One region of the Pseudarthrobacter equi genome, then DNA from elsewhere that is predicted to be linked to it. Evidence: riboswitches for the same ligand, from Rfam matches in the RefSeq annotation. Region 1 holds a riboswitch; each other region holds the start of a gene.

What was found. A riboswitch is a leader RNA that binds a small molecule or an ion and turns the genes downstream of it on or off. The one in region 1 is predicted to bind S-adenosylmethionine.
Region 2: it holds a riboswitch for S-adenosylmethionine, as region 1 does, so the genes downstream of both, BLT71_RS20085 (DUF1737 domain-containing protein) here and metX (homoserine O-acetyltransferase MetX) in region 1, are expected to answer to the same signal.
Region 3: it holds a riboswitch for S-adenosylmethionine, as region 1 does, so the genes downstream of both, BLT71_RS02770 (LLM class flavin-dependent oxidoreductase) here and metX (homoserine O-acetyltransferase MetX) in region 1, are expected to answer to the same signal.

Annotation. Positions count from the first base shown of each region.
Region 1 covers NZ_LT629779.1:1,834,656-1,842,141, reverse strand. The annotation lists gene BLT71_RS08275 (RNA-binding S4 domain-containing protein) at 1-63, shown strand, start outside; gene BLT71_RS08270 (alpha/beta hydrolase) at 88-738, opposite strand; gene BLT71_RS08265 (SGNH/GDSL hydrolase family protein) at 817-1,686, shown strand; gene BLT71_RS08260 (hypothetical protein) at 1,793-2,380, shown strand; gene metX (homoserine O-acetyltransferase MetX) at 2,521-3,636, opposite strand; SAM riboswitch class IV at 3,649-3,763, opposite strand; gene BLT71_RS08250 (bifunctional o-acetylhomoserine/o-acetylserine sulfhydrylase) at 3,912-5,234, opposite strand; SAM riboswitch class IV at 5,278-5,393, opposite strand; gene BLT71_RS08245 (VOC family protein) at 5,556-6,194, shown strand; gene BLT71_RS08240 (CPBP family intramembrane glutamic endopeptidase) at 6,347-7,129, opposite strand; gene BLT71_RS08235 (DeoR/GlpR family DNA-binding transcription regulator) at 7,180-7,486, opposite strand, start outside.
Region 2 covers NZ_LT629779.1:4,422,370-4,429,855, reverse strand. The annotation lists gene BLT71_RS20105 (UDP-N-acetylglucosamine 1-carboxyvinyltransferase) at 1-1,349, shown strand, start outside; gene BLT71_RS20100 (glutamate--cysteine ligase 2) at 1,416-2,636, shown strand; gene BLT71_RS20095 (O-succinylhomoserine sulfhydrylase) at 2,733-3,941, opposite strand; gene BLT71_RS20090 (rhodanese-like domain-containing protein) at 3,942-4,352, opposite strand; gene BLT71_RS20085 (DUF1737 domain-containing protein) at 4,349-4,627, opposite strand; SAM riboswitch class IV at 4,641-4,755, opposite strand; gene opgC (OpgC domain-containing protein) at 4,995-7,475, shown strand.
Region 3 covers NZ_LT629779.1:614,847-622,332, reverse strand. The annotation lists gene BLT71_RS02780 (ABC transporter substrate-binding protein) at 1-563, opposite strand, end outside; gene BLT71_RS02775 (NtaA/DmoA family FMN-dependent monooxygenase) at 560-1,972, opposite strand; gene BLT71_RS02770 (LLM class flavin-dependent oxidoreductase) at 1,984-3,078, opposite strand; SAM riboswitch class IV at 3,114-3,222, opposite strand; gene BLT71_RS02765 (LLM class flavin-dependent oxidoreductase) at 3,438-4,706, shown strand; gene BLT71_RS02760 (rhodanese-like domain-containing protein) at 4,747-5,124, shown strand; gene BLT71_RS02755 (MFS transporter) at 5,218-6,873, opposite strand; gene BLT71_RS02750 (PLP-dependent cysteine synthase family protein) at 7,162-7,486, shown strand, end outside.

The sequences.
Region 1 (7,486 bases):
CACAACGGCGACACAGTCACCGTGAACGGCCAGACCGTGCGGGTGGTCGCGCCCGAGGCCTAAGGCCGCCGCCCGTCGTCGTCCGTCCTATTTCTTCAGGACCTCGTGGGTGAGGAATTCGCCCACGTGGCCAATCTCCTGCTGGTTGATGCCGTGCCACATCCCTGTGTAGAGCACCTTGGTGAGCTTGACGTGCTTGCGCACCCAGCCCATGGTGTAGTCGATCTTGTCCTCCGTGATCACCGGGTCTTGCTGGTCCCGGCCCCAGAACATGGGCACGGTGCCGTCCAGCTCGGCGTCCTTGAACGTGGGGTCGTCGCCGGCGTCCACCACGAACCCTGAAAGTCCGACGACGGCTGCGAAGTCCGCGGGACGCTGCCGCAGGAGGGTGGTGGCCATGGCCATGCCCATGGAGAAGCCGAGCAGGGACACCGAGGGGTGCCCTTCCCTGATGGTGTCGATCCAGTCCAGGACGTACGCGGAGGCCTTCTTGACCCGGTCCAGCGAATAGTCGATCGAGGCCGTCAGCGGGAACCAGGTGAAGCCCTGGCCCATCGCGATCGGTGCACGGACGGAGGCGACGGCGAAGCCGCCGGGCAGGAGGTCCGCGAGGCTCAGCAGGTCCTGCTCGTTGGCGCCGTATCCGTGCAGGAGCACCAGCAGGGGTTTACCGTCCCGCTCGCCTTCAGGGTGCGACCACAGGACGACGGGGGCAGGAAATACTTCGGCTTCAGTCATGGTTTCCATTCTTACAGTTACCCGAAAGTAACAACCTACGTTCGCGTAGGCAGCGAGGCGGAAGGCAGGATAGGACCCGTGACTGACGCAAGCCCCCTCCAAAGCCCCATCACGGACACCGGTTCCCACCCCTGGACCCGGTACGTGGCCATGGGCGACTCCTTTACCGAGGGCATCGGCGACCCCGAGCCCTCAAGCCCCGGCGGCTACCGCGGCTGGGCCGACCGCGTGGCAGAAGAACTGGGCCGGACGCTGCCCGACTTCGCCTACGCCAACCTGGCCGTCCGCGGCCGGCTGCTCCAGCAGATCGTCGACCAGCAGCTCGCTCCGGCACTGGAGCTCAAGCCCGACCTGGTGACGCTCTCCGCAGGCGGCAACGACCTGATCCGCCCAGGCGGAGACCCCGACGCCCTGGCCGAAAAGCTGGATTCCGTGGTGCAGATCCTGTCCATGGGCGGCGCCACCGTGGTGCTGTTCAACGGTCCCGATACCGGCTCGTCGGTGCTGGGAAGGATCCGCAGCAAGGTGGCCATCTACAACGAAAACCTGCGGACCGTCGCAGCGCGGCACGACGCCGTGATTGCGGACATGTGGTCCCTGCGGCAGCTCAGCGACCCCCGGATGTGGGACCAGGACCGCCTGCACTTTTCTCCGCTGGGGCACCACACCATCGCAGCCATGGTGCTCGAGTCCCTGAACGTGAAGCACACGCTCGAACCCCGCCACCCCAAGCCGCTGCCGCCGAGCACCTGGCGGGAGGCCCGCACGGGCGACCTCGTCTGGGCGCGCGAATACTTTGTGCCGTGGGTGCTGCGGCGCCTGCGCCACCAGTCCTCGGGCGACGGCATCACAGCCAAGCGTCCGACGCCGGGTCCCGCCTTTGGGCCGGGCGTTCCCCTGGGTTCGGGGGAAGGTCCGCTGGGGACGGCCGACGCAGTGCGGCGCTGAGCTGGTCTGGTCTGGTCTGGTCTGGGGCAGCTTGCCGGTGACCGCCGGAACGGCATGCGGTCCGTGACCGTTAAGCTGGAAAGACCCACTCGAGAGGCGCAGCACCGTGAGTAACCTGTTTTTCTGGATCATCATCCTGTCGTTCGTGATCCCGATGGCCATGCGCATGTACCGGAAATCGGTGGCCAAGCGGAACCACGACCAGAGCTTTCCCGGCCGGTACCCCGAGCAGTTCCCCGGTGCCGGCCAATATCCCGGCAGCCAGAACCCGGGCGGCCAGTTCCCCGGATCGGCCGGGCCGCAGAGCAGACAGCCGCGCGATGGCTACACCCAGCAGGACTACTACTCGGGCGGGTTCCGGCAGATCGGCCAGCAGGCACCGAACGTCCCCCAGCCCGGGCCCTACCAGTACGGCCAGCCGCCGGTCCCCGGCCAGGGCGGGCAGCCCTTCGGTCAGCCGCCGTACGGGGAGCAGCAGTTCAGCCAGCCTCCCTACAACCAGCCCCAGCCCGGCCAGCAGCAGCCCGGGTACCCCGCGCCGGAACAGCCGGCAGCACCTGCCACTCCCCCGCCGCCGTCGGCCCCGCAGGGATTCCGGGCCCGGAAACTCGCGGAACTGGACCAGAAGTACAGCAACGGCGAAATGTCCATGGAGGACTACATGGCCCGCCGCAGCGAAATCATGAACGGCTAGCCTGCGCCGCAGAAAGCCTCTAAGGGCCTCCGGGCGCCATCACGTCCCCGGGATCATCAATCAGAGGCTTGTTCGCGCCACCTGCCCCTTAAGGGTTCGGATCCGCGGACAAGCCTCTGTTTCATGTGCGGGCCGCGCTGCTAGGCCAGGAACTCCGCCCGGAGCTGGGCGCCCAGCTGGCCGATTTCGGTCAGGAAGCCATCGTGGCCGATGGGCGCCTGGATGAGGTGGACCTCGACGTCGCCAGGCAGTGCCTGGGCCAGCTCGTGTGACTGGGACGGGAAGTAGAGCCGGTCCGATTCCACGGCCGCCACGAAGAACCGGGCACTGGTCCGGGCGAGGGTATCGGCCAGGCTTCCCCGGCCACGGCAAACGTCGTGGCTCATGAGCGCCTCGGTGAGGGCGATATAGCTGTTCGCATCGAAGCGCCGGACCAGCTTGCTGCCCTGGTGGTCCAGGTAGCTCTCCACCTGGTACCGGCCCCTGCCGGCAAGGACCCCGCCCTGCAGCGGCGACTCCGAAGCCTGGGCTTCACGGCCGAAGCGGTACTCCAGCTCGGCGGCCGACCGGTAGGTGATGTGGGCAATGCGGCGGGCGAGCGCCAGGCCGTCCTCGGGGCAGGGACCGCCGTAGTAGTCGCCGTCGTTGAAGTTCGGGTCCTGGCGGATGGCCAGGGTCTGCGCCTGGGCGAACGCTATCTGTTCGGCCGTGCTGGCGGCTCCCACCGAGATGACGGCACAGCGCTGCACCCGTTCGGGGAACGTGACGGCCCATTCCAGGGCCCGGGCGCCGCCCATGGAGCCGCCCAGCACCGCGTACCAGCTCCTGATGCCCAGCTGGTCCGCCAGGCGGGCTTCAGCTTCCGTGCTGTCCCGGAGCGTCACCAGGGGGAACCTGGAACCCCAGGGCTTGCCGTCGGGGCCGGGCGAGGACGGCCCGGTGGAGCCGTAGCAGCCGCCCACAATGTTGATGGAGACCACGAAGAAGCGGTCAGTGTCCACGGGGGCGCCGGGCCCGGCCAGGTGTTCCCACCAGCCTTCCTCGTCGGTGTCCCCGCGGGTCACATGCGTGCTGCCGGTCAGGGCGTGCTCCACCAGGATGGCGTTGCTGCCATCGGCGTTCAGGGTCCCCCACGTTTCGTACGCCAGGGTGACGTCCGGCAGGAATCCACCGCCCTCGAGCTGCAGGCCACCGATGGAGGCATAGCGGACAATTCCGTGTTCGGGTGCGGTTGTACGGGCGACGGTAACCGTCATGGCAAGACCTCTTCTACGCGCTTGCCCGCCGTCGTTTACCGGCAGGCCAGGTCTTCACCCGGGGCACCCCGCCGCGGAAGGAGGGTTGCCGGCCAGCAAGCCGGGGCTGTCACTGGCACTCATGACCTGGTTCGAGTGTACGAAACACCCCCCGCTGATGGCCAAGCATGTGACTGGTTGTGACTTGGCGGTCCGCGCTGCCTTTCCCGGACGGCTGACCGGCGGAAAGGGAGGCCGGCCGCCTGGCCGGCCTCCCGCCGTCGTACGTCTTTGGCTTAGCCGGCCGCGCCCTTGGCGGCCCGGAAGCCCGCCTCAAGGTCTGCCAGGATGTCATCGATGTGCTCGATGCCCACCGACAGCCGCACCAGGCCGGGGGTCACGCCCGCTACCGCCTGCTGTTCCGGCGTCAGCTGGCTGTGGGTGGTGGAGGCAGGGTGGATCACCAGGGACCGGACGTCGCCGATGTTGGCGACGTGCGAGTGCAGTTCCAGGGCGTCGACGAACCGCTGCCCCGCTTCGGCTCCCCCGGCAAGGTTGAAGGCGACGACGGCGCCCGTCCCCTTGGGCCCGTACTTGCGGCCGCGCTCGTACCAGGGGCTGGACGGCAGGCCTGCGTAGGCGACGGATTCGACGTCGTCCCGGCGTTCCAGCCAGCGGGCCACCTCGGTGGCGTTGGCCACGTGGCGTTCCACGCGCAGGCTCAGCGTCTCCAGGCCCTGGGCGATCAGGAAGGCGTTGAACGGCGAGACGGCCGAGCCGAGGTCCCGCAGGAGCTGGACGCGCGCCTTGAGGATGTAGGACAGGTTTGCGCCGAGGAGGCCGTTTTCCCCGAGGTCCCTGCCGTAGACCAGGCCGTTGTAGGTGGGGTCCGGGGTGTTGAAGCCCGGGAACCGTTCCGGGTCCTTGCTGAAATCGAACTTGCCTGAGTCGACGATGACGCCGGCGATCGCCGCTCCGTGCCCGCCGAGGTACTTGGTGGCCGAGTGGACCACGATGTCGGCGCCCCATTCCAGGGGACGGATCAGGTACGGCGTGGAGAGGGTGTTGTCCACGATGAGGGGCACGCCGGCCTGGTGCGCCACCCCGGAGATGCCTTCGATGTCCAGGACGTCCTGGCGCGGGTTGGAGACCACCTCGCCGAAGAACAGCTTGGTGTTGGGCTGCACGGCGTCCCGCCACTGGTCCAGGTTGTCCGGGTCAGCCACGAACGTCACGGTGATGCCGAACTTCTTCAGCGTGTGGGCGAACAGGTTGTAGGTTCCGCCGTACAGGCTGGGGCTGGCCACGATGTGGTCGCCCGCCTCTGCGATGTTCAGGATGGCGAAGGTCTCCGCGGCCTGGCCGGAGCTGAGCAGCAGGGCGCCGAGTCCCCCTTCGAGGCTGGCGATGCGCTGCTCCACGGCCTCCTGGGTGGGGTTGCCGATGCGGGTGTAGATGGGGGCCAGTTCCGCCAGGGCGAACCGGTTGGCCGCGCTTTCGGCGCTGGGGAACACAAACGAGGTGGTCTGGTAGATGGGCAGGGCCCGGGCGCCGGTGGCGCCATCGGGCTCCTGGCCGGCGTGGATCTGGCGGGTTTCGAAGGACCAACCGTTGGACATTCAAGGCTCCTTTGACATGGGCCCGGCATGCTGTGAGCACCGCGGGCCGCGCTTGCCGCCCGGCCGTTGCCGGACAACCAGGTCCTCACCCGGGGCACCCCACCGCGGATGGAGGGTTGCCGGCCAGCGAGCCGGGGCTTGGCGCTGGCACTCATGACCTGCGCCCAGTGTAGGAACACCTTGGCGGCGGCGGACAGGATTGTGACGAACATGGTCTCCGCGGCTGCCGGCAGGGCGGAAAACTGATCCCCAAGAAAATGGAAATTTCGAGTAAGGCAACCCTAAGCTGAGAGCCCGATCACAAAGTGCCAAGATGTTGGCATGCGCATGGATCACGTCTCTTACGCCTGTGAACACGATGGCCTCGCGGCCACTACCGAACGAATTGCATCTGCCCTCGGCGTTGAGGCAGTGAAAGGCGGGGTACATCCCCGGTTCGGAACCCGGAATATGATCATCCCGCTCGCGGGCCACAAGTACCTCGAAGTGGTGGAGGTCCTTGACCACCCCGCCTCGGACAAGGCTCCCTTTGGACAGGCCGTACGGGCCCGTTCCGCGGCGGGCGGCGGCTGGATGGGCTGGTGCGTCGAAGTGGACGACCTCGCCCCGTTCGAGGAGCGCCTGGGCCGCGCGGCCGTCAACGGCAACCGCAAGTTCCCGGACGGCCGGGAACTGGTGTGGAAGCAGATCGGCATCCTGGGACTCATCGCCGACCCCCAGGTCCCGTACATGCTCAAGTGGCAAGGCGACCCGTCGCTGCACCCGTCCAACGCCTATGACAGCAGCCTCAAGATGAGCTGCCTGACCATCGCCGGCTCCGCTTCGCGGGTCACCGAATGGCTGGGCGAGCCGGTGGAGAAGCCGCTGGAGGACGTGGCTGTCGAATGGGTGGCCCCGCACGGCACCCCCGGCATCCTGTCCGTCACGTTCGAAACCGCCAATGGAGCCGTCACCCTCTGACCCTCCACCTGTGGTCCGGTTGCACACCGGACCACAGACGCGGACGCCTGTCCGCACCAGCTTCGGCCGCTATCAGCTTGTGACAACGGCGTCACCTGCTGATAGCGGCCGAATCCGTTTCCCGGCGAATCCACTCCCCCGGCGAGACCTGCCTACCCCAGGCCGACGGCCTTGCCGAACAGGCTGAAGCCCACGAACGCCACGATGTCCAGCAGCGCGTGCGCGATGACCAGCGGCATGACGCGTTTGGTCCGGGTGTAGATCCAGGCGAAGACAATGCCCATTACCACGTTCCCGATGAAGGGACCGAAGCCCTGGTACAGGTGGTAGCTGCCGCGCAGCACCGAACTGACGGCAATCGACAGCGGCACGCTCCACCCGAACTTGCCGAAGCGGTCCATCAGGTAGCCCACCACGATCACTTCCTCCACGATCCCGTGCCGGATAGCGGAGAGGATCAGCACCGGCACGGTCCACCAGTAGGCGTCCAGGGCGCTGGGGATGATGGCGGTGGTGATTCCAAGGGCACGTCCGGCAGCGTAGAGTCCCAGCGACGGGATGCCGATGAGTGCGGCCAGGCCCACCCCCTGGAGCAGGTCCTTGCCCGGACGGGCGAAGGTGAAGCCCAGTTTCGTGAAGGCTGATCCGGACCCCGCTCCAAGGTCCCCGGAGGCCGCCTGCCTGGAGCCCGCCAGGAAGTACAGCACCAGCAGGACCGGGACGAGGGCGAAGAAGATATCCAGGAGCTGATAGGTCAGGTCAAAGTATTCGCGGGTGCTCTGGGACCGGTTGAGCGTCGAGGTTCCCTCGGCCAGCGGTGCCCGGGTCATCTTGTCCAGGAGCTGCACTACCGAGTACACGGCGGACTGGCCGAGGGACAGGCCCAGGACAATCCAGACTTCGAACGCCAGGCGGCGGCGGGAGGGAACCAGCATGTACCCATCTTGCCCGCAGTTTCTGGACCGCGGCTGATGGCCCCGCCGTGTCAGGGCACGGGGGCGACGATGACCTCGGTGCCCTTGGCCTCGAAGGCGGCCTTGTCCCGCGGCGAGATGCCGGCGTCCGTGATCAGGCGGGTGAAGTCATAGCCGTCCATGGTGGCGAAAGCACGCACCCCCACCTTGGAGGAATCGGCAATGACATAGGACACCCGGGCGCGGCTGGCCAGGAGCGCGTTCACCGAGGCTTCCCCCTCCCCCGTGTTGGTGGGGCCCACCTCGGGGTCGATGCCGTTCACGCCGATGAAGGCGATGTCCAGGACCACCTTCTGCATGATGATGTCCGTGTACGGG
Region 2 (7,486 bases), 1.9 Mb from region 1:
TCTTCGACCGGAGCATCGTCAACGTGGGTAAACCGCAGATGACCCACCTACGGGTGGAGGGCGGGCGCACACTGTCCGGCTCGGTTGACGTGAACAGCAGCAAGAACGCCGGCGTTGCGCTGCTGTGCGCCAGCCTCATCAACCGCGGCACCACGGTCTTGCGCCGCCTGGCCCGGATTGAAGAGGTTAACCGCATCGTGGAGGTGCTCACCAGCATCGGCGTGGAATGCACCTGGCTCAACGCCACCGACCTCCGCCTGCGCCGGCCGGCCGTCCTGGACCTCGACTCGATGGACGTGGAGGCTGCCCGCCGCACCCGCAGCGTCATCATGCTGCTGGGTCCCCTGCTGGACGAGTCCGCCGAGTACAGGCTTCCCTACGCCGGAGGCTGCGACCTCGGTACCCGCACCGTTGAGCCGCACATGCAGGCCCTGCGCCAGTTTGGACTGTCCGTGGAAGCCACGGCCGGTTTCTACGCTGTCCAGGCGCCGTCGGCTGATTCACGGGACCGCTCCTTCGTCCTCACCGAGCGCGGCGATACCGTTACGGAAAACGCCATCATGGCGGCCACCCACCGTGAGGGCACCACGGTCATCCGGAACGCCAGCCCCAACTACATGGTGCAGGACCTCTGCTTCTACCTGCAGATGCTGGGCGTCACCATCGAAGGCGTGGGCACCACCACCCTGAGGATCACCGGCAAGCCCGTCATCAACGCCGACATCGAGTACTTCCCGTCCGAGGACCCCATCGAGGCCATGAGCCTGATCACCGCGGGCATCGTGACGAACTCCGAGGTCACGGTCCGCCGGGTGCCCATCGAGTTCATGGAGATCGAACTGGCAACGCTGGGGCAGATGGGCCAGCAGCTGGAAATCTCCGGCGAATACGTGGCACGGAACGGCCGGACCCGGCTGGTGGACGTGACCACCAAGCCCTCGGAGCTGAAGGCGCCGGAGGATAAGATCCACCCCATGCCGTTCCCTGGCCTCAACATCGACAACCTGCCGTTTTTCGCCGTCATCGCCGCCAACGCCACCGGCCAGACGATGATCCACGACTGGGTGTACGAGAACCGCGCCATCTACCTGACGGAGCTGAACCGGCTCGGCGCTCAGGTCCAGCTCCTCGATCCCCACCGGATCTACATCAACGGCCCCACCAAATGGCGCGCTGCCGAAGTGGGCTGCCCGCCGGCGCTGCGCCCGGCCGCCTGCCTGCTGCTGGCCATGCTGGCGGCACGCGGCGTGTCCGAGCTCCGCAACATCTACGTGATCGAGCGCGGGTACGAGGACCTGGCAGAGCGGCTCAACACCATCGGCGCCAGGATTGAGTACTTCCAGGGCTGACATTCACTCTTCGTCATGATGGGGCGGGGCACTTCAAATGTCCCGTCCCTGCCGCAGAATGTGACTATGCGTACCTTCGGCGTTGAGGAAGAGCTTCTGATTGTTGATCCGGAGTCCGGCGAACCGCTCGCCCTTGCTGACGCGCTCCTGTCCGGGCGGCACGTGGCGGCAGATGATTTGCCGCAGCTTCCGCAGGCACCGGCCGCCAAAGACAAAGCGGACGACGACGGCATGGGCCTGAGTGCCGAGCTGAAACTTGAGCAGATTGAGACGCAGACCCGGCCGTGCCTGGACTACGGAACGCTGCTGGACCAGATCCGTGCCGGGCGGTCCCTCGCCGACCAGGCGGCGCAGAAGAACCATGCCCGGGTTGCGGCGCTGGCAACCTCACCGCTGGGATCCACCAGCCACACCACCCCCGATCCCCGGTACGCCAAGATGCTGGAGCGTTTCGGGCTCACCGCGCAGGAGCAGCTGACCTGTGGCTTCCACGTCCACACGTACATCGAGTCGCCGGATGAGGGCGTGGCGGTGCTGGACCGGATCAGGGACAAGCTGGCGGTACTGACGGCACTCAGTGCCAACTCTCCGTTCTGGAACGGGCTGCCCACAGGCTTCGAAAGCTACCGGACCCAGGCCTGGAACCGGTGGCCCACCTCCGGACCAGCGGCCGTCTACGGTACCTACCCTGCGTACCGCAGGGTGGTCACGCGGCTCCTGGACAGCGGCGTGATGCTGGACGAAGGCATGTTGTATTTTGACGCGCGGCTCTCGCGGAACCACCCCACGGTTGAGGTCCGGGTAGCGGACGTCTGCCTGCGCGCCGACGACGCCGCACTGATCGCCTGCCTGGTGCGGGCGCTGGTGGAGTCGGCCAGCAGGGAGTGGCGCGACGGCGTGGACCCGGCTCCGGTCCCCACGGTCCTGCTGCGGATGGCATCATGGCAGGCCAGCAACTCCGGGCTCACGGGCGAGCTGCTGGACTTTGGCAACTTCCGTCCGGCACGCGCCGCCGATGTGGTCCGGTCGCTGGTGGATTACCTCGCCCCGGTGCTGGACGAACAGGGTGAGCTGACACTCGCCCGGCAAAGCGTGGAGGACATCATTGCCCGCGGCACGGGCTCGGCTGAGCAGCGCCAGGTGCGGGAAAAGGCACTGGCCGGCCAGCCCGAGGACTTCGGCTTCGGCGCAGTGGTGAAGCACGCGGTCAGGGTGACCATGCGCGACGCCCTGGATCCTTCGGAAGTGGACACCGTTCCCGAACTGCTGCGGGTGCGGCAGTCCTAGACCGCACTGCCGGGCGGGTCGCCGTCACAACCAGGCAGGGCCCGCCGCCGGCGACGCCGTCCGTGTCCGGATCAGCGCCGCCGCAGCGGGAGCACCCTAGATCTGCTTGAGGGCCTGTTCCAGGTCTCCGATGAGGTCTTCGGCGTCCTCCAGCCCAACGGACAGGCGCACCACGCCGTCGGTCAGGCCGATCGCGGCCCTGCCCTCCGGGCCCATGGCCCGGTGCGTGGTGGTGGCCGGGTGGGTGATGAGGGACTTGGAGTCGCCCAGGTTGTTGGAGATGTCGATGACCCGCAGCGCGTCCAGCAGTGCGAACGCGGCCTCCTTGCCCGTGCGGCCGCCGGACGGTGCCAGTTCGAGCGTCAGCACCGTGCCGCCGGCCTTCATCTGCTTGGCCGCGAGCCCGTACTGCGGGTGGGACTTCAGGAGCGGGTACTTCACCCAGCTGACGGCGGGCTGCTGCTCCAACCATTCCGCGAGCCGCAGCGCCGTGGCCGAGGAGTGGCTGACGCGCAGTCCCATGGTCTCCAGGCCCTTGGCGAGCACCCAGGCGTTGAACGCGGACAGGGCGGGCCCGGTATGGCGCATCAGTTGCTTCACGGGACCGTCAATGAATTCCTTGGTACCCAGGATGGCCCCGCCCAGCACCCGGCCCTGGCCATCGATGTGTTTGGTGCCGGAGTACACAATCACGTCCGCCCCCAGCTGGCCGCAGCGCTGCAGCAGCGGAGTGGCGAAGACGTTGTCCACCACCACCGTGGCACCCGCCGCGTGCGCAAGTTCGCTGACCGCCGCGATGTCCACGATTTCCTGCATGGGATTGGAAGGAGACTCGAAGAAGACAGCGGTGGTGGGCTCGGACAGGGCGGACCGCCACTGGTCCAGGTCAGGGCCGTCGACGAACACGGTCTCCACGCCCCACCGCGGCAGGATTTCGTTGAGGATCACGAAGCAGGAGCCGAACAGCGAGCGGGCAGCCACCACCCGGTCCCCGGCAGCCAGCAGCGCGCCGAGGGCCGTGAAGACGGCGGACATGCCGGACGCCGTCGCAAAGCATGCCTCGGTGCCCTCCAGCAGGCGGAGGCGTTCCTGGAACGTGGCCACCGAGGGGTTGCCGTAGCGGGAGTAGACGAAGCGTTCGTCTTCGCCGGTGAAGGCGCGTTCGGCAGCGGCGGCGGACTCGTACACGAACCCGGAGTTGAGGAAAATCGCCTCGGACGTTTCCTGGAAGTTGGTGCGGTCCAGCCCCCCGCGGACGGCCTGGGTGTCAGGGCTCCAGCCGGCGGCATCTTCGTTGAAGGTCACTTAGTTCTTTCCGAGGTTGGTGGGCAGGCCGCGGTTCTTCCAGCCGTTGACGGTGCGTTCGCCGTAACGGTCCGGTTCGCCTTCGAAGCCTTCCAGGACGTTGTAGGAGATGAAGCCCGCCCGGGTTGCCGCCGTAGCCGCCGCAATGGAGCGCTGCCCGGAGCGGCACAGGAACAGCAGCTCGGTGCCGCGGTTCTCCGGGCCCTGCTGCTCAAGGTCGGTTATGAATTCCGGGTTGGGAATGCCGCCCGGAAACGTCCACTGGATGAACAGAGGATCGTTGTCCGTGGCCTTGGTGTCCGGGATGCCAATGTGCGCCCATTCGCCCTCAGTGCGGACATCCACCAGGATGGCGCCCTGCTCCAGTTTGGCCCAGGCCTCCTGGGGTGTCAGGTCTCCTGCGTAGCTCATGCGTGGCCCTCGCCGTCGAATTCGGGTTCTTCAGTGGCGGATTCCAGGTGGTCCACAGCGGTGGCGACGGCGGCGTCCGCGGAGGCGATGGCTGCCGGGAGCACCACGGCCTGGGCCACGATGACGCTGCTGCCGTTGAAGGTCACTGCCGGGCTGCCGTGCAGCACGTACCCTTCCGCCAGGGCAGCCGAGATCCGCTCGCAAAAGGCGCGGTCGTCCGGGCCGCTGATCAGGCGGTAGGACAATTTCTCTTCAGGGACAGGTGCGTCAGACATGACGGATCTCCTTCTCTCACGCTTGCAGCTCGAATCGGTCGATATGCCGAGTATTCACCTGAGGCACCCCGCCGTGGAAGGAGGGTTGCCGACCGGCCAGTCAGGGCTTGGCGCCGGTACTCATTACTCCCCAAAAACGTAACACCTGCCGCCGGGAGCCGCACCGCCGCCGTCGTCATCTTCCGTAACTGAACCGGAAACACAGGGTCACAGGCGTGCCGGGCGCTTTCCGGGCAGCGCCCGACGGCGGCATTGCCGCAGGTGGGCGGGTTTTACGCTGCTTCCTGCATGCATTCCCGGCGGGCTTCGACCGATAAAGTACAGGTGGGGCCGCTGCCCCATCAGGTCTTCGGCACCGGGGGGTTCCATGAGCATGCGTACATCCGCGCGACGACGCACCAAACCTTCGGTCCAATCGTTCCGCGCGGGCGCGTCGAGGGTGTGGACATTCCTTGCCGTTGTGCTTCTGGCAGCGTGTGCCGTGGTGCTGCCCGCAGGCGCCGCCAGCGCCGCCGACCTTAACCCGGACGAGGGAAAACCCCTGCTGGGCGCGGTGCTGGAGTGGGGTGAAGATTCCGCTGCCGGTTTCGCCGAACGGCTTGGAGCATCTCCCGCCGCCTACGGCCACGACCTCGCCCTGCCGTACCGCCCCTCGGAGCAGAACAACCTCCGGGGCTTCCTGGAGCAGGCGTCACTCCAGGGTTCGCATGCGATGTTCACTGTGAAGCCCACTGTGCCGCTCGACCAGATTGATGACGCTGCCGCAGCGTCCTTTGCCGCGGAAGTGCGGCGGCTGACATCGGGTTTCACCGGGCAGGTGCTGATCCGTTTTGCCCCGGATATGAATGCCAGCTGGGTGGAATGGGGCCAGCAACCCGGCGCGTACCGGGACGCCTTCCGTGCGGTGTCCGCGGCGTTCAAGAAGTCCGACGGCGGTCCGCTGATGGTGTGGGAGCCGTACCTTGGCAAGGACTATCCCTTCGCCCGGAGCCGGAACGCGGCAGCACCCGGCAGCGGGGGTTTCGCATTGCTCGACACCAACGGTGACGGAACCTGGGACGGGGCGGACAGCGCCTACGGACCGTACTACCCCGGCGACGACGCCGTGGACTGGGTGGGCCTGACCGCCTTCCACGACGATACGGCCGGCGGGGCGGCGGTGAACACGGTACCCAGGGCGGGCGAGCTGCGGGAGATGCTCACAGCCTCCGGCGGGGAAAACTTCTACAGGGACTATTCAGCCGGGCGCGGCAAGCCGTTCGTGCTGCAGACCGCCGCGTTCTACAGCCCGTCCTCCGGAGGCGCCTCCGAAGTGGACGTCAAGGCCGGCTGGTTCGACCAGGTGGTGGGGGCCGCCACGTCCGCCGAGTTCCAGAAGACTGCGCTGGTGGTGTGGGACGAACGGACCAGCACCCGGGACACTGGAGTGGCGAGCATCAGTTGGCTGCTGACCGGCAACTCTGCCGTGGCCGAGGCTGCCCACGCGCGGCTGAAGGATTCGTCAATGGTCACCGGACCCGTCACGGAAGTAGGCACAGGCGGCAGCTATGTCCGGGCCAACACCCTGACGGGCGCCGCAGCCTGGACAGTGGGCGCGGCGCTGATCCTCCTGCTGGTGGCACTGTGGCAGGTTCCCCGCAGGGTGAACGCCGCTACCGCCTGGGGCTACGCCGACCCCTCCAAGCGGGATTCCCGGGTGGACCTGCTCCGCGGCATGGCCATCGTCTTCGTGGTGGTCAACCACTTGGGCATGACATCGCTGTTCCAGCTGCTGACCCAGGAGGCAGTTGGCTTCGTCAGCGGCGCAGAACTGTTCGTGCTGTTCTCCGGGCTGGTGGTGGGCATGGTCTACGGCCCCCGGGTGCGCGAGGACTTCGGCACCGTGCTGGACCTGACGTCCCGCCGCGCCGGCAAGCTGTACCTGACGGCGCTGGTGGTCCTGATCGGCGTCTTCCTGGTTTCGCTCCTCCCCATTTTCCGGACCGAGGCGCTCACCACTTTCGTGGACCAGGGGACCGGCGGGGCCGGCCACCAGGGCGCCGGCCGCACCTACGACCTGTATGCGGGGATGGAATCCCTCTTCCAGTTCCCGGTGCCGCCACAGATTCTTCCTGCCGTCCTCCTGCTGCAGTTCGGGCCGTGGCAGTTCAACGTCATGGGCCTGTACGTGGTGCTGCTGCTGGTCAGCCCGCTGATCCTCGCAGCGCTCAGCCGCGGCAAGGCCGTCTGGGTGCTGGCCGCAACGCTGGGGCTCTACGCGGTCGGCTCCATCACCCGCTTCCGGCTCCTGCCGTCGCAGTTCGAGGATTCGTTCCCGCTGCTTGTCTGGCAGGTGCTGTTCGTTATCGGGCTCGTGGCGGGCTACCACCGGCGGACCATCGTGGCGTGGCTGTCTGCGAGGACGTGGCTGGTAGTGGCTTGCACCGCCGTCGCGCTGCTGTTCGCGTTCCTGTCCTGGGGCAACCCCTACCTGGCCAACGGCTTCGACGTCCGCCTGGCCCTTATTCCGGACACGACGTACCGGGCCATGTACGACGCACTGTTCGCCCGCACCTACCTGGCTCCGGGCCGGCTGCTCAACGTACTGATCCTGGTGGTGGCCGCCTACGCGCTGCTGACGGCGTACTGGAAACCCATCGAGTGGGTGCTGGGCTGGTTCCTGATCCCCCTGGGGCGCGCCACGCTCTACGTGTTCATCATGCATGTGGTGCTGATCGCCGTGGTGGCCAATATTCCCCCACTGCAGCAGGAGAACGTGCTGCTCAACACCGCAGCCTACGCCGTGGTCCTCGGGCTCCTGTGGGCGATGGTCCGGACGAAGTTCCTCTTCAGGATCATTCCCACCTAGGACCTGTTCGG
Region 3 (7,486 bases), 1.2 Mb from region 1:
AACTGGGCGTTCGGCTTGCTGAAGTCCACCACAACGGTCTGCGGGTCCTTGACGGTGATGGCACTGACGTCACTGAGGTAGGTGGAGCCCAGGCTCGCCTTGGCCCCCAGTGCCTTGATCGCTTCGAAGTTGGTCTTCACGGATGCGGCGTCAATGGCCGTGCCGTCCGCAAAGGTGGCGCCGGTGCGGAGAGTGAACGTGAAGCTGGTGGCATCGCCGTTGGATTCGAACTTCTCCGCCAGCCAGGGCACGATTTCGCCGGATGTCGGGTCCTGCGAGGTCAGCGACGCCACGGTCTGCCGGGCGATCGCGATCGCATCGTTGTTGCCCACCTGCTGCGGATCGATGCAGCCGCGGTCCACGGACAGGGCAAAGTTCAGGTTCCCGCCGGACACCGGGGTGGCGTCGGCGGTTTGCTGCGTGCCGGCGTCGGCCCCGCCTCCGCAGGCCGAGAGCAGCAGGGCTGCGGTTCCAAGGAGGCCGACGACGGCGGCGGGCCGGCGGAAGGGACCGGCGGGCAGGGTGCGGGGCTGGTTCGGGCGGGGCTGGTTGGAGCGGGTCATGCGACGTTTTCGCTTTCGGTCAGGCCGCCGTCCAGGGAGGCGCGGCGGGTCAGCGGGGCGCGGAGGCCCAGGTTTTCGCGGAGGTTGGTGCCTTCGTATTCGGTGCGGTAAACGCCGCGGTCTTGCAGGCGCGGGACGAGTTCGTTGACAATCTCGTCCAGCCCGCCGGGAACGATCCAGGGGGTGATGTTGAAGCCGTCAACGGCGCCGGCGTGGGCGTATTCGGCGAGCTTGTCGGCGATGCCATCGTAGGAACCCACCAGGCCGCGGCCGTTGAGCCGGGAGCGTGCGGCGACGAACTGGCGGATGGACTGGCCCTTGTCCTTGGCCTCCGCGCGCCACTGGGCCGCGAGTTCCTTGGCGCTTGCGCCGTGGAAGGCGTTGCCGCGGGTGGGGTTGGTGACGTCCACGACGGGGTCCGTTTCGGGAAGCGGACCGTCGGGGTCGTAATCGGTGAGGGTCCGGCCCCAGAACTGTTCCAGATACGCGATGGACGTCTCGGGGCCCACCTGCTGTTCGCGGACCCATTGGTGCTTCTCCTCCGCCTCGGCCTCGGTGGCGCCAAGGATGAACTCCTGGCCGGGGAAGATCTTCACGTCGTCGGCGGGTCGGCCAGCCTTGAGGGTGCGCGCCACGATGTCCTCGCGGAACCTTTTGGCGTCCTCGAGCTCGGCGTGCCGGGAGAAGATCACGTCGGCGTTCCGGACGGCGAAGTCCCGCCCGTCCGCCGAGTCGCCGGCCTGGAAGAGCACCGGATGGTGCTGTGAGGAGCGCGGCAGGCGGCCGGTGATGTCGACGTCGAAACTTGCGTCCGTGCGCCGGACGGGTGTGATGCTGCCTTCTTCTAGCCAGCGCCCGGCATCCCGGGACCCGGCGATTGCGCCGTCGGCCCAGGAATCCCAGATCGCTTTGGCTGTCTGGACGAAGGCCTCGGCCCGGATGTAGCGGTCCTCGTGCTTGAGGAACCCGCCGCGCCGGAAGTTGGCACCGGTCCAGGCGTTGTCCGTGGTGACGATGTTCCAGGCCGCCCGCCCGCCGGAGAGCAGGTCCAGGCTGGCCAGGCGGTGCGCCAGGTCTGCGGGATCGTTGTAGGTGGTGTTCTGGGTGGCCACCAGGCCGATGTTGGTGGTGACGGCGGCCAGGGCCGCGAGGGCTGTCTGGGCATCGGGGCGGCCGGCGACGTCGAGGTCGTGGATGCGGCCCAGGTGCTCGCGCAGGCGCAGTCCCTCGCCGAGGAAGAACGCGGAGAAGAGGCCGCGCTCCGCCGTCTGGGCCACCCGGCGGAAGGATTCGAAGTCCGTTTGGGACCCGCTCTCCGGAGTCTTCCAGACGGTGGTGTGGTTGACGCCCTGGAAGAAGACGCCGAACTGGATCTGGCCGTTGCCGGCGGGGCGGTGGTGGGTGCTCATGATGCTCTCTTTCAGGCCGCGGCGTAGCGGTTGGCGGGGCGGGGAAGGCCGAAGGTTTCGCGGAGGGTGGTTCCGGTGCGCGGTGCGGCCACACCGGCACGGCGCAGTTCCGGCAGCACCTGGGCGGCCAGTTCGGGCAGGTCAACGTCCAGGACGGCGGGGTGGAGCCGGACGCCGTCGGCTGCCCGGAACAGCTCGACCAGCAGCTCGACGAGCCCTGCCGCACTGCCGACGTACCTGGCGCCGCCCTGCCAGGGTTCGTACGCATCAAGCTCCGCGAGGCGCTCCGCCGCGGCCTGGCCACGGGAGTCGAGGACGACGTCGAGCTCCACCAGGGTGCGCGGGGTTCCGGCCGCTGCTGCCGCAGTCGCCGCGGCCGCCAGTCCGTCAACGGAACCGGCGGCGGCGAGCGCCACATCCGCTTCGACGGCGGGGATCAGGTCCGCCGGTGCGAAGACCACCAGCTGGCCCTGCAGCGGGCGGGGAATGATGGACGGGCCCTTCACGGAGAATCTGTCACCGTCAAAGTCGGCGTAGTGGAGCTTATCCCGGTCCAGGTAACGGCCGGTGGCTGCGTCCCGGATGACAGCGCCGTCCTCCCAGGAATCCCAGAGCCGGCGGCCGGCCTCCACCACGTCCGCTGCCTCGGCCAGGACATCGGCTTCGGCGAGTGCCTCGCGGCCCACGGACTGTGCCTCGGCGGGTTCGTTGGCGGCGCTGACCAGCCAGCCGGCCCGGCCGTGGGAGGAGTAGTCCAGGCTGGCCAACTGCGTGGCCACATGGAACGGCTCGGTAAACAGCGTTCCCGCTTCGGGAACCAGGCCGAGGGAGCGGGTCAGCGGAGCCGCGAAGGCCGCGCGCTGCACGGCGTCGATCCGGCCCGCGATGCCGGTGCTGCCGGCATCCAGTACGCGGGAATCGCGGAAGGTGGCCAGGTGGAAGCCTGCGATGTCCGCGGCCTGCACGGTTTCCCGTATCCGGCCGCCGCCCAGCAGGGCGCCGGGAAGGTGGGCGGCGCGGCGCCACGCAGCCGGGTGGGCGCCGTCGCCATCGAGCTCGAGCGCCACTATTTTGGAGCGCAGTTCAGGTACAGGTGTTGAAGCCATGGTTTCCTTCTTCAGGGCCGCAGGGCGGCCGGGACGACATTCACTTGCCGCGGGGCGGCCAGGTCTGTTTCCGGAGCACCCCGCCACAAAATGCCTGAGGGTTGCCGCAGCACCAGCCGGTCCTTGGCGTGCTGACTCTTGACCTATGGCTTGAATGTAGGAGCCGGTCCAATGCGTTGACAAACGCGGTTGTCGCGCGGCGTCAACGCAGGAAATCCCGCGTCAAACAGCGGTTTTTGGCGTCATCTGGGCTCTTCGGCCCACACCCGGAAGCGGGCTCCGTGACGGCCTGTTTCCCCGGGTTTAGCCCGGTGACAGGGCCGCTTGGGACCGGGTGGGCAGGCTCGTAGGGTCATGCCATGCCTACCGCTTCCGCTGTCCCCCTGTCAGTACTCGATCTCAGTCCAGTCCCTGCCGGGCAGTCGGCCGGTAACGCGCTGCGCAACAGCATTGACCTTGCTGTAGCGGCCGAGGGCCTTGGCTACCACCGCTTCTGGCTGGCCGAGCACCACCTGAACCCCGGCGTCGCCGGTTCCGCCCCGCACGTGCTCTCCGCCCTGGTTGCCGCGGCTACCCGGACCATCCGCGTGGGCACGGCCGCCACCATCCTGGGTAACTACCGGCCTCTGCAGGTGGCGGAGAATCTCGGCACGCTCGCGGCCGTGTACCCGGACCGGCTGGACCTGGGGTTCGGACGGTCAGGACAGCCCAGCACGCCGGCCGCGGATTCGACGGGTGCAGGACGGACGACGGCGGAGCCCGCCTCCGCCGTTTACGGCTCCGGCGCGGGTGCGGGCGGTGCTGGTGCTGGTGCGGACGGCACCGCGCTTCATGCGGGCTCAGCCGGCGCGGGCGCTCCGGCGCAACCGGACGAGGGAGCCCGGGTGGTGGACGGGCTCCTGGTCCCGGCGGCCCGGCGGCTCTTCAATTCCGTCCTCCCGCGGAAGTTCCGCCTCCAGGCCGAACTCCTGGGCCGCGAACCCGGCGACGCGGACAACTTCGAAAGCGACGTCCAGGACGTGATCGGGTTCTTCACCGGCGGCTTCCGGACCCGGCACGGCGAGGAAATCACTGTCACTCCGGCGCGGGGCACCACGCCCCAGTTCTGGATCCATGGTTCAACGGCCGGTCCCAGCGCCCGCCTGGCCGGGAAGCTCGGCCTGCCGTTCGGGGCGAACTACCACGTCTCCCCCGCCACCGTGCTGGATTCGGTGGCCGAGTACCGGGCCCATTTCAAGCCGTCGGCCGCGCTGGCGGAGCCATACGTCACCGTCTCCGCGGACGTCCTGGTGGCCGATGACGGGCAGACCGCCCGCACCCTTGGTGCCGGTTATGCCGCCTGGGTGCACAGCATCCGCACCGGCCACGGCGCCATCCCCTACCCCGCACCCAGTGACGGCGGCCGCCTGGATGCGCAGGCAGCCGCACCCGAAACCGGGGCTCCGGACCTCATCCGGGACCGGGTGGAAACGCGGTTCGTGGGCGGCGCGGCGCAGGTGGCGGACCAATTACGCGACCTGCAGCACGCCACGGGCGCCCAGGAACTGTTGATCACCACCATCGCCCACAACCACCGGCACCGCGTGCGCTCCTACGAACTGCTGGCTGCCGAGTGGGGCCTGGCCTGAAGTTTGTCCCATCACCATCCACACACGAGAAGGAAAAGTCATGACCACTGAAACCGAAACAGACACCCAGCTCGTCACGGCCGCAGAAGCCGCCCAACTGATTGCCGGCGGTGCATTGCTGGTTGACGTCCGCAGCGACGCCGGACGCAACAGCACCGGGGCAGTCCCGGGAGCACTGGTGGTGGACCGCGGGCGCGTGGAGGAGGATTTCGGCCCCGGTTCGGACAAACGCCTGGCGCAGGTTGAGGGCACGGACCAGAAGATCGTGGTGTTCTGCGGCTCCGTGAACGGCTCCGGCCCGGTTGCACGGAAACTTGAGCTGCTCGGTTACGCCAACGCGGTGCACGTTGACGGCGGTTTCCCCGCCCTGCGCGACGCCGGTGTACCGACCACCGGGCCCGTCGACACCGCTAGCTAGGCGTCCGCCGATTCCCTGGGCCGGGGAACCTGGCCCGGCACCGATCCCGGCACCGACAGGCGCCACCCGCCAAAGAACCTAGTCACTAGAAACTCAGTCGATAGGAACTGAGTCGACGGGAACTGAGCCGCGGGACACCGACGTGGCAGGCAGCGGTGCGCCGGGCACTGCGGCGCGGGCCGTCGTCGTACTTTCCTTTCCGGAGCGTGCGACGGCGGCCCTCGCCTTGCGTGCCGCCACAGCGATCCGCCCGGCGTCCGCCCCTCCGGCCAGCAGTGCGGCGGCCAGCAAGGCGCAACACAGCAGGATTCCCTGGTGGAAGGCCTCCCGGGCATTGCCACCGGAGGCACCCTCGCCTAGGAACATGCCAGCGGCCGCGGCGGAGCAGAGTGCGGCGGAGAAGCGCTGGCTGAGTTGGTAGAACCCCGCAGCCACGCCGGCCGCCCCTTGCGGGGCATGGGCCAGCGTGAGCGTTTGGTTGGGCGCCACCACCAGTCCTGTGGCCACGCCCTGCAAGAGCCCCACCCCGGCGACGATGGCTGCGGCAGCACCGGCGTCGAACCCCTGGACCGCCCAGTCCTTTGCCGGGAGGCAGGCCAGCCCCGCGGCGATGGCGGCCACGATTCCCGTCCTGCCGTACCGCGCAACGAACCTCCAGCTGAGGCTGGAGGCCAGCAGCATTCCGGCGGCCTGCGGTGCCAGGATCGCAGCAGCTGCCAGCGGCGGCAGGCCCGTTCCGGTCAGGAAGTACAGGGAGGTCACGGCCGCCATGGCCGCTCCGACGCCGAACTGGCACAGTGCCACCACCGTGCCCAGGAGATACCCGGGCGACCTCACCAGGGCCGGGCTGAGCAGCGGCGTGCGGCCGCGCCGGTGATAGAAAAACTCCCATCCCGCGAAGGCAAGTACTGCAACGGCACCCAGCGCTGCCCACAGGACTGCCACCGGGCCCGGACCGTAAATGGTGGGCACCAGCGATGCCACCACCACAGCACCCAGGAGCACTGCCCCGGGGACATCCACGGCGGAGCGGCGCGGTCCAGCCTCGCTTGAGCCGTGGACGCGGCTGGGGCTGTCTGAGCGGGCGGCGTCCGTGCCGTGGCTGCCTGTGCTTCCTGACCTGGCTTGGCCGGGCTGCGGCGTCGCCCGCGGAAGATAGACCAGGGCCAGCGGCACCAGGACCAGCACGAGCGGGACGTTGACCAGGAACAACAGCCGCCAGCTCAGGGCGGGATCGCCGGCGGACAGAATGATGCCGCCCACCACGGGGCCGCAGACGGCTGCCGTGCCACCGGCGGCCGCGTAGTAGCCCAGGGCCTTGGCCCGTCCGGAGCCGGTAAAGATGTCCTGGAGGAGGCCCAGCACCTGGGGATTCAGCGTGCCGGCACCCAGTCCCTGCAGCAGGCGGGCGGCGATGACGACGGCGGGATCCGATGCGAGTCCGCCGAGGAGGCTGAAGGCGCCGAACACGGCAATGCCGGCGATGAACAGTTTCCGGCGGCCCAGCAGGTCACCCAGCCGCCCGCCCGGGACCAGCGCGACGCCGAAGGCCAGGGAATAGCTGGCAAGGATCCACTGCACCTGCCCGCTGTCCGCGTGCAGGCCGGCTGCCATGGCAGGGACGGCCAGCACGAAGACCGATTGATCGAGCAGGGTCACGAACCCGGCGCCGAGGCACAGCCACAGCGCGGCCCGCGGTGACGGCGTGCCCCTGGTCAGTGGAGTGCTTGCCCCTGCGATTCGGCCCATATCGGGACCCTAAGCCCGGGCAGCAGGGCACTCCTCATCCGGCGTCGGAGCGTTAATCCCGGTGAAGTCCGGTTACCTGAGGCTTCCGTGAGGGGTCCCTGTGTGACAGGTCCCGTGACGCCGGCCGGGTGGGCGGAGCCGCAATTGCACATCGGGCGACATGCTGGGAAACGCGGCTCAAAATAGTTTGGGACGCGCCGCTGCGCGGTCCTACCGTGGCCGCATGACAGCCCTCCGCAGCGCCCCCGCAGTCCATCCCCGCCCGGTTCCGGACGCGGAGGTGACGGCGTGACCGTTTTTGAATCCGTCCTGGACGGCATCGGGGGCACGCCCCTGGTCCGCCTGCGCCGCCTCGGGGCGCGATTCCGTCCAAGGATCTACGCCAAGTTGGAATTCCAGAACATCGGCGGCAGCGTCAAGGACCGGGCGGCGCTGTCCATGATCCGGGCCGCCGAACGCGAGGGGCTGCTCCGTCCCGGCGGGACGGTGGTGGAAGGAACCAGCGGCAACACCGGCATCGGGCTGGCCATGGTGGCGGCGCAGCTGGGGTACCGGGCCGTGATTTTCGCCCCGGCGGCAACCGCTGGGGAGAAGGTCCGGCTGCTGCGGGCCT